Regions from separate parts of the Bradyrhizobium sp. SZCCHNS1050 genome, predicted to be linked through region 2. Evidence: predicted binding sites of a transcription regulator. Region 2 holds the regulator's gene; the other holds the start of a gene.
The links. The regulator PhoB, encoded in region 2, activates phosphate uptake and scavenging genes when phosphate is short. The targets are predictions, from matches to a motif close to TGTCATNNANCTGTCAT.

Region 1 (8,003 bases), 1.6 Mb from region 2:
CGGGGCCGAAGGTGTTGTCGAGCTCGTTCGGACCGAACGTACCGGCATGCAGCGGACCGGAGACGAACTCCCAGAACGGCTCGAAGTCCTGAAACTGCGCCTTGTTCGGATCGTAATAATGCGCGGCCGCGTAATGCACGTCCGCCGTCAGCCACACCGTGTTCTGGATCGGCGCCGTCTTGATGAAGCGCAGGATCTCGGCAATCTCGAGCTCGCGGCCGCGCGCCGGGCCGTCACCCTGGGCGATGGCTTCCGAGCCCTTCTTGTTGGCCGCGTCGTCATAGACGATGATGCTGAGCGGCATGTCGGAGGCGATCACCTTCCAGGTCGCGCGGGAATTGAGCAGCGCCTGCTTCAACCAGCGCATCTGCTCCGGCCCGATGAAGTAGGACGCCGGACCATACTTGTCCTCGAGATTGGGACCGTTGGCGCCGCGGTAGCTGCGCTCGTCGAGCACGAACACGTCGAGATGCGGGCCATAGTTGATGGTGCGATAGACTCGGCCCGGCTCGATGATGCTCTCGCGCATCGGATACATCTCGTGGAAGGCGCGCGCCGCGCGGGCCGCGAGCAACTGGATGTTGCGCTCCTTGTAGGCGGCGGGCAGCTCCTTGGAGGCCGACCAGTTGTTGGTGACCTCGTGATCGTCCCACTGCACGAAGATCGGCACCTCGGCATTGAAGGCGCGAACGTTCTCGTCGAGGAAATTGTATTTGTGGGCGGCACGGAATTCGTCGAGCGTCTCGGCGACCTTGGCCTTCTCTTCCACGGTGAGGTTCTTCCACACCTTGTTGTCCGGCAGCTTCACCTCGGACTTGATCGGACCGTCGGCGTAGATGGTGTCGCCGGAGTGCAGGAAGAAGTCCGGGCGGTGCTTCCTCATCGTCGAGAAGGTGAACATGCCGCCATCATCGGGATTGATGCCCCAGCCCTGCCCCGCCACGTCGCCGCCCCAGACGAACGAGACGTCGCGCTTGTTGCCTGGCGCGGTGCGGAAGCGGCCGGCCACGGCCTCGCTTTCGACGGCGGTATGCGACAGGTCCCGGAACTTGACACGGTAGAAGATGTCCTGGCCGCTCGGAAGGCCGTCGATCAGCATCTTGGCCGTGAAGTCGCTTTCCGGAAGCGCGGCGATCGGTGGCAGCGCCCGTGCGTCCTTGAACGACTCGGTGGTCGCCACCTCGACCAGCATCTGCGACGGCCGGTCCGCGCGCGCCCAGACCACGCCACCATCCATGCCGACGTCGCCGGACTGCACGCCATGCGTGATCTGCGGCCGGTCGGCGGCGCGGCTCAGATAGGGCATCGCCAGCGTCGTGACGCCGGCTGCGGCGGCCGTCGACAGGAAGCGGCGGCGGGACAGGGCGGTGTGCGGTCGAGGAATGCGAAGCGTCATGCGGATCTCCTGGTCGGATCGCGCGCGGGAGCCGGCGCGAGCCACGGCCCGGCAGACCTAGAAAAGATTGATGACGCTGGAATTACAATCGCGCCGTGGACAGCGCGTGACACGGCCGCAGGGCAAGCGTGGTCCGACCTCAGGTGCCGGCGGCACGCAGCTGCGCGCCGGTTCGCTGCAGATTGGCGGGCATGCTCATCAGGATGAGCTTGCGATCGGCCACCGCGTTGTGGAACTGCTCGAGCGCGATGTTGAACGCGGTCAACGCCCCGTGCTCGATTGCACCGTCCTCGAAGCAGGTCAGCGTGTTGCGCAGGATCTCGTCGGCCTCGCTCTGCAGCTGGTCGAGCTCCTCGGTCGAATCGCTCTTGCGCGCGATCGTGATCATCTCCAGCAGACGATCGCGCAGCGAGGTGTTGATGGTGCGTTCGTCGCGCTTGAGATAGCCGGCGAACCAGGCACCGGCCGAACCCATCGCCGAAAGCGCCATCAGGCCCCACCAGATGTAGTCGCTGTAGCGGTCGAGGAATGTCTTCTCCTCGCCGTTGATGAACGCCGCCGCGCCGGGATGCGCCGGAATCGCGGCGTCCTTGTCGGTGTCGGGGGTCTCGATCTTGGCAGCCAGCGGGAACTCCGACAGCAATTGCTGGCGCACCGAAAACAGCTGATGGGTGAACGCGGACACGGTCGAATCCGACAGGCCTTTGCGCGCCACGATGTGGTGGTTGAAGCTGATGGTCTTCACCTCGTCCTCGGGACGATCGGGCGAGCCGCCAAACGCGCCGGCGGGAATTTCGGTCGATTCATATTCGGGGTGGTTCTGCGCGATCGCTTCGGCCGAATCGATCGCCAGGAAGGTCGGCGTGCCGCCGTCCTTGGTGGCAGCGGCGATCGCATCCGCCGTGATCTTGCTATTGATCGGTCCGGCCGCAAGATAGACGTCCGCCCGCTGGTTGCGCACGGCTTCGGCGGCCTCGGTGATCGGGACTTGGACGATCTCGACCTTGCCGGCGTCGACGCCGTACTGATGCAGGATCACCTTCAGCAAATTGGCGTTCGCCGGGGTCCGACCGATGATGCCGACCTTGTGGCCCGCGAGCTGGGAGATCTTGGTGATCTTGGCGCCCTTGCGACCCTTGCCCTTGCCGCCCGGAGGCACCCAGAGCACGGCGACGTTCTTGCGCAGCGTCGCCACGGCCTGCGCGTTCTTTGGGACCTCGAGGTCACCCCGGACGATCGCGAGGTCAACCTTGCCTGCGGCCAGCGCCTGCGCGCTCTGTGCGGCGCCCTCGGTCGGAACCGGCCGCAGCCTGACGGAGGCGTGCGACTGGGAAAAGGCCTGGGTCAGGGCCTGGACGACCTTCAGGTCGTCGCTGTTGGGCGGACCGACCGCGATCTTGAGCACCACGGGACGCATCGCGAAATAGTAGGCACCCGTCAAAGCGCCGACGACCGCGAGGATCCCGGCGATGACGATGAACACGGCTGGGCGCATCCGTGAGCGCTGCGCTGGCGTGGTCTGAGTATCTACCAGATCCCGTCCTCCGGTGGTCCCAGGCCCGGGCGATGCCACAGGCGGCTTCGTCTGGCCACGTCGTCCTTCAATAGAGCCGAACTGTAGCAAATTTCTTGTCCGCCCGGGGTGACATCTGCGTCATGGTTACCATCGCACCAGTCGCCGGAGGATCGGGGCAGTTCCAAGCGCCTCCGGCATCGCGCCTGTGACAAGGCTCTGATAGGGATGCGTTTTCGGTTAGTCTTGGCAACCGGACACCGGCGCGACCCAGCCGGAGGTAGCCCCGCGATCGCCCGGATGCCGCCGCGTGTCCGGTCGATTGCACCACAAGAGGAGATCGAGATGCCGCAACCATTGTCGGCGGAGGCACGCGCCACCGCCTTGCGGGAGCTTCCCGGCTGGTCCGAGGCGCAGGGCCGTGAGGCCATCGCCCGCACGTTCACATTCACAGACTTCAACGAAGCCTTCGGCTTCATGACCCGCGTCGCCTTGGTCGCTGAAAAGGCTGACCATCATCCCGAGTGGCGCAACGTCTACCGCACCGTCGAGGTGGTCCTCACGACCCATGACGCAGGCGGCGTGACCATGCGCGACATCGCGCTCGCCAAGGCGATGAATGCGATCGCCGCGACGATGCGCGGCTGAGATCTTCGCGACGACGGCACGCGCCTTGCGGCCGGCGCCGCCATCACCACATCCGAGGGCGAGGACCGCGCCCCCAGCGCCGTCGGGAACCGGAGATCGGACATCATGTCGGATGCGACCGACTACAGCGTTGGCTTCGAGCCCGCGGAGCGGCTGGCCCGGGATCGCGAGACCCTTCGCCGTCGTTTCTGGATCAAGTTCAAGAAGGTTGTCGCGCGGCTGCCATTCGCCGAGGAGCTGCTTGCGGCGTATTACTGCGCCTTCGACAAGGAGACACCCCGGCACGTACAGGTCGCCCTGCTCGGCGCCATCGCCTACTTCGTCGTGCCGTTCGACTTCATGCCTGACGTGTTGCCCATCCTCGGCTTCACCGACGACGCGGCGGTGCTCGCCACCGCCATCCGCATGGTCGCCTCGCACATCACGCCCGACCATCATGCGGCAGCCCGCGCCGTACTCGCGCGGCTGGCGGCAGACAAGAACGCTGACGGCGAGAATATCGGCTGACGGCGGCTCCGGCCGGCAAGCCGGGCGCCCGCAGTCAGCGCATCGGAAGGGCACAACAGCAAAAAGCCCCGCATCCGCGGGGCTTTTCTCTTGATGGGACTTCGTCGAACGCTACGAGCTCAGCGCTGGCCGCGCGCCTGGGCGCGGGCGCTGCCGGTCTTCTCGGCCTCCCAGGCCTGGTACTGCTTGAACAGCGCCTCGCGGTCGGCCTCGCTCGGCATCGCCCTGCCGGCGCTGCTCTGCTTCAGGAAGTCATCGAAGCGGTCGCGCTGTGCGCCTTCCATGGCGTGGCTCTCCAGCCATTTGCTGGCGGACGGCAGCCGCTGCCAGCCGGCGAGCGGCGCCGACAGCGAAACCTCCTTCCACTTCGGATGGAACGGCGGATTCTGGAATGCCGGGAATTTGGTGAAGAAGGCGTCGACGAAGGTCGCGAGCTTGCGATAGCGGTCGGTGTTCGGCGCCCAATTATAGGCGGCGAGCACGGCCGGCACCGCGATCGTGTCGACCTTCTCGCCCTCGGCGATCAGGTTCGGGTAGTCCTTCGCCGTCAGGGTCGCCGGCAGATAGTCGGTCTGCAGCGGTCGATCGTAGTCGACGTTGACGAGATGGAAGCGGCCGTCGTTCACGAAGGTCGAGACCGACTTGTAGGGCTTGCCGCCGACCACGATGACGGCATCGAGCTCGCCGCGCTTCAGCTTCTCCATCGCGATGCGCTGCTCGATGTAGGCGAAGTTGGCGCGCAGGCCAAGGCGCTCGAACACCGTCAGCGCCGTGACGAAGGTGCCGCCATTCGGCAGGTCGACGCTGACGCGGCGGCCCTCGAGATCACGCAGGTTGCGCACCGCGCGCGGCGCGATCACCTGCATCTCTTCATTGTAGAGCTTGGTGACGTAGGTGAACTGCCGCTTGATGTCCTTGGCGAAACCCTTGCGCTCGAGGTAGTCGAGCGTATCGGCGCGGACGACGCCGAGATCGACGCCCTGCAGGAACAGGATGTCGGCCACGCTCTGCACCGAGCCGCGGCCGACGATCGGCAGGACGCGCAGATTGTTGCCGTCGTCGAGCAGCGAGGCCAGATCGGCGCCGAACTGCACATAGGTGCCGCCAATGGTGCCGGTGATGAGCGTCACCGTGTTGGCGTTCAGCGCCTGCTTGGTCTGCACCGAGCCGAACTGGAAGATCGCCTTGAGGCTGTCGCTCACCTTGGCGGGGTCGAACTCGCCTTCCTCGGCGTGGGCAGCGAAACCGCACGCAATCATCATTGCGGCCAGGGCCGCTCCAACAAGACGTCGCATCTGTCCCCCTTGATCTAAGGCTGGCACATGTTTGCGAGCCGGAACGCGGGCAGCGCCAAGTCTCGCCTAGCATCGCCCATGAACAGACTCGAAAATCACGCGTGAAACAAAAAAATGAAACGAGGCGGCATCGCTGCCGTCACGAGCGTTCAGTTCTGCAGTTGATCGAGCCTGCGCTGCGCTTCAGCCGAGCCGAGCTGGGCGGCGCGGCGGTACCAGTTGCGAGCCGCAGCCGGATCGGCATTGATGTTGCGGATGTCCTTCGTCCCCAGCACGTGGGGATCGTAGGTCTGCGCAAGCATCAGCGCCGCGGCCGGTTCTTGCGCCTCGGCCGCGCGCTCCAGCAGCAGTCGGGCCGGCGGGATGTCGCCCGCGGCCAGCAGGCTCTTGGCGCGTTTCATGATGCCCGCGAGTTCGTCGGGATCTAGCCGGCGGACCTGCGCGGGCGGCGGAGCGGCGGTCACGGCGCCGAGGCCGGGTGCGACGATTGCCGATCCGGCGCCCGGCGAATTGATCGAGGATGGCTCCATCGCGCTCGGGGCCGGCGCGGACGGTGCCGTGGCGAAGCTCGGTGGTGCTGCAACCGGCGCGGGCTGCGTCACACTGCGATTCTGCAGCGCTGTCTGGTAGGCGTTGGCGATGTCGTCACGCGTCGGGGCCACGGCTGCCGTCTGCACCGGCGCCGCCGCAGCCGGCGGCTCGGCGGGCGGCAGTCGCGCCGGCTCGTTCAGCTGCATGTCGCGCGCGGTGAGCTGCGTGTTGGTGGCCTGCGGCGGGGCCGTCGGGTCCGGCGTGGCGCCGATGATGGAAGCCTTGGCACTGGCGATCAGGTCGCGCGTCGCATCCGAGGTGACAAGCGCGAAGAGCACCGCGACGCCGGCCGCAGCCACCACGGCGAGAAGAATCCGGGACGAGACCGAGACGCGGCGGGCCCGCTCCGGCCACTGGTCCTCGAAATGCGTGCTGTCGATCTGGTTGCCGCTCTCATACTCAGAGAGGAACATCGGCATCGATTCGTCGTTTGGATAGTTGTCCTGGGTCGACCGGCCGAAACGATAGCTCGGGGGGCGCTCCTGAGGGAGTTCGTCGGGGAAAGGCCTGAAGTCAGGCTCCGAAGGAGTTCTGTTGTTGAAACGCCCGCGCGTCGTCCGCTCAGCCATGGCCTTCATCCCCATCTCAACTTCACGCAACATACTTTTGGTCCCAAGCCCGTCAGAAGCTCGAGACACGTCACGATTGCCAGAGGCACCCCACTGCCGACAACTAATTGACTAATTGAATCCGACTAAAAGTGGACGAGAGCCGGCATGATTCTGGAAACATTTTGATCTGATTGTGGCAACGCACGTGCGACATCGCACGGCACCAAATCCAGAAACGTCGTGATAACAACGGCAAAGCCTCAAATTAACCACGCCATAATGTGGCGCGGTTGCGTTAACCAAGAAACGCTCGTTTTCGGATTTTCTGCTTCCGGTTGCGAATCCGTGGCGCCGGCGCGGCAGCCCGCCGAACAAATTTGCGACCGCCGCGCAGCGCGCGGATGTCACAGCGACGCCGGGCCGGCTCGAGCATTCCATCGGCACAACAGCCGGGGCTCTGCTCGGTTTGGTTGCACGGATCAGGGCGAGGCTATCCCGGGGAGTACAGCCCCCCGGGGGCCTTCATTGCGCGACGTCCTCAGGGGTGCAGGATCACCTTGCCCATCGCCTGGCGGCCGGCCAGCACCTTCAAGGCATCGGCGGTCTGAGCCAGCGGGAAGGTGCGGTCGACATGCGACGACAGCTTGCCCTCCGCGGTCCACTGCACGAGCTTTTCGAGGTTGGCGCGGTTCTTGGCGGGGTTGAGTCGGGTCCAGGCGCCCCAGAACACGCCGCGGATATCACAGCCCTTCAGCAGCGCGAGGTTCAGCGGCATCTTCGGGATGTCGCCGGCCGCGAAGCCGATCACCAGGAACCGGCCCTCCCACGCGATGGAACGCAGCGCCGCCTCGGCGTAGGCGCCTCCGACGGGATCGAAGATGATGTCGGCACCCTTGCCGTCGGTGAGCCGCCGCAGTCCCTCCTTGAGATCCTCCTTGGCGTAGTTCAACGTCAGCGTCGCGCCGTGCTGCCTGGCAAATTCGAGCTTCTCGTCCGAAGAGGCGCAGGCGATGACCTTCAACCCCATCAGCTTGCCCAGCTCGCAAGCCGCCAGGCCGGTGCCGCCGGCGGCGCCAAGCACGGCCAGCGTCTCGCCCGGTTTCGGACTGGCACGATCCTCCAGCGCATGCAGCGCAGTGCCGTAGATGATGATGATGCCGGCGGCGCGATCGAAATCGAGATTGTCCGGAATCTTGACGATCGAGGCGGCCGGCAGCGCGATCTTTTCGCGCGCGCCGTTGTGGCCGCAGGAGGCAACGACACGGTCGCCGACCTTCAGTTCGGTGACGCCATCGCCGACGCTCTCGATGACACCCGCGACCTCCGCACCCGGCGAGAACGGGAACGGCGGCTTGATCTGGTACTTGCCTTGGATCATCAGGATGTCGAAGAAGTTCAGCGCCGCCGCCTTGATCGCAATCACGGCCTCGCCGGGACCGGCCACCGGATCTGGCACCTCGGTGAGGACGAGATCGTCGGGCTGACAGAATTGCGAGCAGAGA
Region 2 (8,003 bases):
TTCATCCTGATGCACAAGGAGCCGGCCGACAAGGCGGCGTCCGGCGAAGCCATCAAGTTCTTCAAGTGGTCGTTCGAGAAGGGCGCCAAGATGGCTGAGGAGCTCGACTACATCCCGATGCCCGACAGCGTCGTGAAGCTGATCGAGAAGACCTGGTCGGCCGACATCAAGAGCTGAGCTGGACGAATCGAAAATCCCCCTCTCCCGGCCTCCGGGGGAGGGGCGCTACCGGGGTTGAGGCGTGTCCAAGGAACAGGGGGCAGAATTGGCAGAGATGGCGGTTCAGACCGAAGTCAGCGATATCGCGGCTGCTGCCGGCCCCTATGACCGGGCACGCGCGCTCAGCGCCTTCAAGCTCGGCGACGTGACCTTCTATTGGATCACGCGGCTGTCCGCGATCTCCGTCCTGTTGATCCTGGGCGGCATCATCCTGTCGCTCATCGTCGGCGCATGGCCGGCCATGAGAGAATATGGCTTCGAATTCCTGTGGACGCGGCGCTGGGCGCCGTCGGCCGATCCGCCGGTGCTCGGGGCGCTCGGCCCGATCTACGGCACCTTGGTCACGTCCTTCATCGCGATGCTGATCGCCATTCCGGTCGGTCTGGGCATTGCGATCTTCCTCACCGAGCTGTGCCCGCAATGGCTGCGCCGTCCGATCGGACTTGCCATCGAGCTGCTCGCCGGCATTCCTTCGATCATCTACGGCATGTGGGGCTTCTTCGTGCTGGGGCCGTTCCTGGCCTATACGTTCCAGCCGTTCATGATCAATCTCTGCGCCGGCATCCCCGTGCTGCAGGACATCTTCGCCGGTCCGCCGTCCTATCTCAGCCTGTTCAACGCCTCGCTGATCCTGGCGATCATGGTGCTGCCGTTCATCACCTCGATCTCGGTCGACGTGTTCAAGACGGTCCCGCCGGTGCTGAAGGAAGCCGCCTACGGGGTCGGCTGCACCACCTGGGAGGTCGTGCGCAGCGTCGTCATTCCCTACACCCGTGTCGGCGTGATCGGCGGCGTCATGCTGGCGCTGGGACGTGCGCTCGGCGAAACGATGGCGGTGACCTTCATCATCGGCAACTCGTTCCGGATCTCATCCTCGATCTTCGCACCGGGCACCACGATCTCGGCCGCCATCGCCTCCGAATTCCAGGAGAGCGACGGGCTGCACCAGTCGAGCCTGATCCTGCTCGGCCTGCTGCTGTTCGTGCTCACCTTCTTCGTGCTGGCGAGCGCGCGGCTGATGCTCATGCGGCTCGAAGCCAAGGCGGGAAAATAAGCCATGTCCAGCGCTGACACGCTTACACTCGATGCGCCGGTCAATCCGATCTATGCGCGCCGGCGCCGCAGAGACATCGTGATCCGCGGCCTCTGCGTTGCCGCCGCGATGTTCGGCGTCACCTGGCTGGCGCTGATCCTGTTCACGCTGTTCTATAACGGACTCGCCGGCCTCAGCCTGCAGGTTTTTGCCGCCGACACGCCACCGCCCGGCTCCAGCGAAGGCGGCCTGCGCAACGCCATCGTCGGCTCCTTGATCATGACGATCATCGGCGTCGGCATCGGCGCGCCGCTCGGCCTGTTTGCCGGCACCTATCTCGCCGAATACGGCCGCAACGACCGCCTGACCTCGGTGATCCGCTTCATCAACGACATCCTGCTGTCGGCGCCCTCGATCATCATCGGCCTGTTCATCTATGGTGCGGTCGTGGTGCCGATGGGCGGCTTCTCGGCACTCGCGGGTTCCCTTGCATTGGCGGTCATCGTGATCCCGGTGGTGCTGCGCACCACCGAGGACATGCTGCTGCTCGTGCCCAACCCGCTGCGCGAGGCGGCGTCTGCGCTCGGCCTGCCGCGCTCGCTGGTGATCCGCCGCATCGCCTATCGGGCGGCGCGCTCGGGCCTCATCACCGGCGTGCTGCTGGCGACCGCCCGCGTCGCCGGCGAGACCGCGCCTCTGCTGTTCACCGCGCTGTCGAACCAGTTCTGGAGCCTCAACCTTTCCAAGACGATGGCGAACCTGCCCGTCACCATCAACAATTTCGTCCAGAGCCCTTATGCCTACTGGAAACAACTGGCCTGGAGCGGAGCCCTTCTCATCACTCTGGCCGTGCTCGCCCTGAACATCGGTGCACGCATTCTCGGCGCCGAGAGGAACACCAAATGACCGAACTGTCCGTCTCCGTCAGTCAGCCCAATCACGCTCTTCACGGCAAGGCGCTTCCGGATGCGCCGGCCAAGGTGACCGCGCGCAACCTCAACTTCTACTACGGCGACCATCACGCGCTGAAGAACATCAACCTGTCGCTGGGCACCAACCGCGTCACCGCGTTCATCGGCCCGTCCGGCTGCGGCAAGTCCACGCTGCTGCGCATCTTCAACCGGATGTACGATCTCTATCCGGGGCAGCGGGCGACCGGGCAGCTGATGCTCGACAACACCAACATCCTCGATCCCAAGCTCGATCTGAACCTGCTGCGTGCCCGGGTCGGCATGGTATTCCAGAAGCCGACGCCGTTCCCGATGACGATCTACGAGAACATCGCCTTCGGCATCCGCCTCTATGAGAAGATCTCCAAGTCGGAGATGGACGACCGGGTCGAGAAGGCGCTGCGCGGCGGCGCGCTGTGGAACGAGGTCAAGGACAAGCTCAACGCCTCGGGCCTGTCGCTGTCCGGCGGCCAGCAGCAGCGGCTGTGCATCGCGCGTACCGTGGCGGTCCGGCCGGAGGTGATCCTGTTCGACGAGCCGTGCTCGGCGCTCGATCCGATCTCGACCGCCAAGGTCGAGGAGCTGATCCAGGAACTCGCCGAAAACTATACGATCGCCATCGTGACGCATAACATGCAGCAGGCGGCGCGCGTCTCCGACAAGACCGCCTTCATGTATCTCGGGGAGCTGATCGAGTTCGACGACACCAGCAAGATCTTCACCTCGCCGAGCGATCGGCGGACCCAGGATTATATCACCGGCCGGTTCGGCTGACGCCGACGACATTGTCTTCAGGAGATCATCATGGCCAGTGAACATACCGCCAAGGCGTTCGACAGCGATCTGCAGGACCTCACCCGTCTGGTATCGGAGATGGGCGGCCTCGCGGAGCGGCTGATCGTCGATTCCGTCGATGCGCTGGTGCGGCGCGACATCGCGCTCGGCCAGAAGGTGGTCGCCACCGACGCCGAGGTCGACAAGCTGCAACGCATCATCGAGGAGCGCGCCGTTCTTACCATCGCCCGGCGACAGCCGATGGCGGTCGACCTGCGTGAGATCGTCGGCGCGATGCGCGTGGCGACCGATCTGGAGCGTATCGGCGATCTCGCCAAGAACATCGGCAAGCGCGTCGCGGCGCTGGAGAGCGACTTCCATCCGCTGAAGCTGATCCGCGGGCTCGAGCACATGACCGATCTCGTGCAGTCGCAGGTCAAGACGGTGCTGGACGCCTATGCCGCGCACGATTTGCCGGCGGCGATGACGGTGTGGAAGGGCGATGAGGAAGTCGATGCCATCTGCACCTCGCTGTTCCGCGAGCTCCTGACCTACATGATGGAGGATCCGCGCAACATCTCGTTCTGCATCCACCTGATGTTCTGCGCCAAGAATATCGAGCGCATCGGCGATCACGCGACCAACATCGCCGAGACGGTGTTCTATATGATCGAAGGCCAGCAGATCATGGACAAGCGCCCGAAGGGCGACATGACGAGCTTCGCATCGACGATCCCCGGCAACTGAGAGAGACGGTTCAGACATGGGCGCCCGAATTCTGGTGGTGGAGGACGAGGAGGCGCTGACGACGCTGCTGCGCTACAACCTCGAGGCCGAAGGCTACGAGGTCGAGACCGTGGCGCGCGGCGACGAAGCCGACACGCGCCTGAAGGAGCGTGTTCCCGATCTCGTCGTGCTCGACTGGATGCTGCCGGGCCTGTCCGGCATCGAGCTGTGCCGCCGCCTGCGGGCGCGGACCGAGACCCGGCAGTTGCCGATCATCATGCTCACCGCACGCGGGGAGGAGAGCGAGCGCGTGCGCGGCCTCGCGACCGGCGCCGACGACTACATCGTCAAGCCGTTCTCGGTGCCGGAGCTTCTGGCGCGGGTGAAAGGCCTGCTGCGGCGGGCGAGTCCGGAGCGGCTGGCGACCGTGCTGTCCTATGGCGACATCGAGCTCGACCGCGAGAAACGCCGCGTGGCGCGCTCGGGGCGGCCGATCGATCTCGGTCCGACCGAATACCGCCTGCTCGAGTTCTTCCTGGAGCATCCCGGCCGCGTGTTCAGCCGCGAGCAGCTGCTCGACAGTGTCTGGGGCCGCGACATCTACATCGACGAGCGCACCGTCGACGTCCATATCGGCCGCCTGCGCAAGCTGCTCAATCCCGGCCGCGAGCAGGACCCGATCCGCACCGTGCGCGGCGCCGGTTATGCGCTCGATGATCGCTTCGCCAAGAGCGAGCAGGTGTAAGGGGCGATCGGGCGTGAGGACGCAGCAGGTGTGAGACGCGAGGCGGCCCGATTGAGGAGATCGCGGTCCGCTTTCCGCCACGCCGCCGCCGTCTTGATCGTGTCTGCTTCGTGGCCCGTCACGATGTTTCGGTCCCAGCGGACGCCCTTGATCAAGACCATCATCATATCTCTTGCCGTGCTGCTCGGCGGCGCGGCGGGCGCCACGGCCGCCGAGCTCGAAGACGCGGTCGCGGCGGCAGGCAACGGGCAGCATGCGGCGGCGATGCGACGGCTGCTGCCGCTGGCCGCCAAGGGCGATGCGCGGGCGCAGTTCGACGTCGGCTTCATGCACGCCTTCGGCTGGGGCCAACCGCGCAACCCCGCCGAGGCGCTGGCGTGGTACCGCAAGGCCGCCGATCAGGGGCTCGCTGTCGCGCAACACTATCTCGGCATCGCCTACGTCAACGGCGAAGGTGTTGCGAGCAATTACGGCGAAGCCGGCCGCTGGTTCAGCCGCGCCGCGGCGCAGGGCTTCGCCCAGTCGCAATACATGCTCGGCCTGATGCTGCTCGACGGCCGCGGTGTGAAACAGGACGTCGTGCAGGGCTATGCCTGGCTGGTGATGGCGGGCCGTAGCGGCGTGCGATCGGCCGGCCGCGACGTGCAGCGGGTCAAGTTGACCGAGCCGCAGCGCGTCCAGGCCCAGAGTGCCATTGCGGCCTGGCGGCCGAAGCCGGAATCGGCGGAGGCCGGCATCGCCGCTCCGCGTCCGGAGCAACTGCTCGGGCTCGACCGCCACATCGGCGAGGTCGTCGATCCCACCTCGTGGCCGGCGTCGTCGATCGGCGTCGTCACCGTCGCGCAATACTCGACCGGCGGCTGGTGCACCGGCACGCTGGTCGCGCCGCGCGTCGTGCTCACCGCGGCGCATTGCGTGTTCAACGGCGTGGCGCAGGTCAGCCCCGGCAACGTCCGCTTCCTGGCCGGCATGAACAGGGGCACGCCGGCGGCATCGTCGGTCGCCGACAAGCTGATCGTGGCGCCCGATTTCGTCCCGACCCGGCACGACAGATGGTCGCTCGACCGCTCGCCCGCCGATTGGGCACTGATCGTGCTGAAGGACGCGCTGCCGTCGAAGCCGGTTGAGGTCAGGGCGCTGACGCGCGAGGAATTGCAGGCTGCGACCACGGCCGGAACCATCTCCGAGATCGGCTATGGCCAGGAGCGGCGCTATTCGCCGACCGGCCAGCGCAATTGCAGCGCCGGCATGACCAAGGACGAGATGCTGCTGACGGTGCATTGCCTCGCCAATTTCGGCTATTCGGGCTCCCCCATCATGGCCGACGTCGGCGGACAGCCGGCCGTGGTCGGCATCTTCTCGGCGTTCCACGAGGAGACCCGGCTGATGTTCGCCGCCCCCGCGAGCCAGTTCGAGGCGGTCGTGCGGCGCGAGATCACGGCACAGAGTGCCTCGATGCGGTGAGCGAAGGAGGGGCGAGAGAAGAAGATGTCCCGCCGCTGGTCATGATCTGTGCGTGACTGGATAGCGGGTTGCCAAGCGAGAGGGCAATCCGGGAAGGGCCGCCCACGTTTTCCTGCAGTTTTTGCCTGCAGCGGGGGGCTTTACCGAACTGGCCTGGCTCTTGCTATAGTCCGAGTATGACGATTGTTCAAATTGATCATCCTCGTGCCCCTCGGCTGCTGTGGTGGCGATCGCAGCCCGGCCGCAACGTTGCGCTCGTCGGCGGGCTGGTCGCCGCCAACGCGCTCGCCTGGGCCTGGGCGTTCGCGCTCTACGCCGACCGGCCCGCCATCGTCGGCACCGCGATGCTGGCCTGGCTGCTCGGACTGCGCCATGCGGTCGATGCGGATCACATCGCGGCGATCGACAACGTCGTGCGGAAGCTGGTGCAGGACGGTAGCGCCCCGCGCGCCGCCGGCCTGTATTTTGCGCTCGGCCATTCCAGCGTCGTCGTCATCGCCACCATCGTCGTGAGCCTCATCGCCGGCGCCGACCTCCTGGATGAAGAGAGCGCGATCAGGGCGATCGGCGGCGTCATCGGCACGTCGGTGTCGGCCGGCTTCCTGCTGCTGATCGCGTTGGCGAACCTCATTCTGTTCGTGAACCTCTGGCGCCGCGCCGCACAGCCGCAGTCCGAGATGGAAACCGCCGGAAGCTCCGGACGGGGCATCCTCATCCGCCTGCTGCGCCCGGTGCTCCGCCTGGTGGGACGCGCCTGGCACATGTATCCGCTCGGTTTCCTGTTCGGTCTCGGCTTCGACACTGCGAGCGAGATCGGGCTTCTTAGCCTGTCGGCAACCGAGGCCGCGCGCGGCGCGAGTCTTGCGCACGTGCTGGTGTTTCCGGCGCTGTTCGCGGCGGCGATGGCCACCGTCGACACCGCCGACAGCATGCTGATGGTCGGCGCCTATCGCTGGGCGCTGACCGATCCCGCACGCAAGCTGCGCTATAACCTCGTGATCACCGGCGCCTCTGTCGCGATCGCGCTGGTGATCGGCGGCTTCGAGGCGATCACGCTGTTGGCGCCGCGGCTTGGCCTGACCGGGGGATGGACGAGGGTCGCCACCGCGCTGGGCGACGATGTCGCCAATCTCGGGATCGTCGCGATTGGCCTGTTCGGACTGATCTGGGCGATCGCCATGCTGCTCGGTCGCAGCCAGCGCGGTTCCGAGGCTATGCCCGGGGAAGCGCTTGCCAGTGTTCATGCGGGGGCGCTAAACCCGCCGGTGATACGAAGCGGAACGCTTAAGACGGGCTAGGAGCGGGGCCTTATGATGGTCGGCTCTGAGGGAACGATCAGGATGCTATGGCTGCAGGGTGCGAGCTGCGGCGGCTGCACGATGTCGATCCTGGAAAGCGGCGCGTCCGGCTGGTTCGACGAGCTGCGCCAATCCGGCATCGATCTGGTATGGCATCCCTCCGTCAGCGAGCAGACCGGAGACGAGGTGGTGGAGCTGTTGGAGGCGATCCGCGACGGTCGCGAGCGGCTCGATCTGCTGGTGCTCGAAGGCTCGGTGGCGCGCGGACCTGGCCTGACCGGCCGCTTCAACATGCTCGCCGGCACCAACCGCTCGATCTATCACTGGCTGCTCGATCTGGCGCCGCTGGCCGACTACGTCGTTGCCGTCGGCAGTTGCGCCGCCTATGGCGGCATTCCTGCTGCCGGCATCAACCCGACCGATGCGGTCGGATTGCAGTTCGAGGGCAGCGACATCGGCGGCGCGCTCGGCGCGGGCTTCCGCTCGAAACGCGGGCTGCCGGTGATCAACGTCGCAGGCTGTGCGCCGCATCCGGGTTGGATGATGGAAAGCCTGCTGGCGCTCACCTCGGGCGATCTGTCGGCAGACGGCCTCGACGCAGTCGGCCGTCCGACCTTCATCGCCAATCACCTGGCGCATCACGGCTGCTCGCGCAACGAGTTCTACGAGTTCAAGGCGAGCGCGGAGACGATGTCGGAGCGCGGCTGCCTGATGGAGCATCTCGGCTGCCGCGCGACGCAAGCGGTCGGCGACTGCAATCAGCGCTCGTGGAACGGCGGCGGCTCCTGCACCAA

Region 1: the regulator PhoB is predicted to act here: its motif matches at 1,467-1,483, upstream of QX094_RS11970 (alkaline phosphatase D family protein).

What each region holds. Positions count from the first base shown of each region.
Region 1 is NZ_JAUETR010000001.1:2,631,512-2,639,514, forward strand. Features, by position in the region: gene QX094_RS11970 (alkaline phosphatase D family protein) at 1-1,396, opposite strand, end outside; gene QX094_RS11975 (TAXI family TRAP transporter solute-binding subunit) at 1,536-2,879, opposite strand; gene QX094_RS11980 (4a-hydroxytetrahydrobiopterin dehydratase) at 3,210-3,557, shown strand; gene QX094_RS11985 (YkvA family protein) at 3,663-4,064, shown strand; gene QX094_RS11990 (TAXI family TRAP transporter solute-binding subunit) at 4,184-5,359, opposite strand; gene QX094_RS11995 (hypothetical protein) at 5,509-6,519, opposite strand; gene QX094_RS12000 (NADPH:quinone oxidoreductase family protein) at 7,040-8,003, opposite strand, start outside.
Region 2 is NZ_JAUETR010000001.1:987,373-995,375, reverse strand. Features, by position in the region: gene pstS (phosphate ABC transporter substrate-binding protein PstS) at 1-177, shown strand, start outside; gene pstC (phosphate ABC transporter permease subunit PstC) at 275-1,273, shown strand; gene pstA (phosphate ABC transporter permease PstA) at 1,277-2,158, shown strand; gene pstB (phosphate ABC transporter ATP-binding protein PstB) at 2,155-2,976, shown strand; gene phoU (phosphate signaling complex protein PhoU) at 3,007-3,723, shown strand; gene phoB (phosphate regulon transcriptional regulator PhoB) at 3,740-4,447, shown strand; gene QX094_RS04660 (trypsin-like serine protease) at 4,595-5,911, shown strand; gene QX094_RS04655 (HoxN/HupN/NixA family nickel/cobalt transporter) at 6,088-7,209, shown strand; gene QX094_RS04650 (HupU protein) at 7,225-8,003, shown strand, end outside.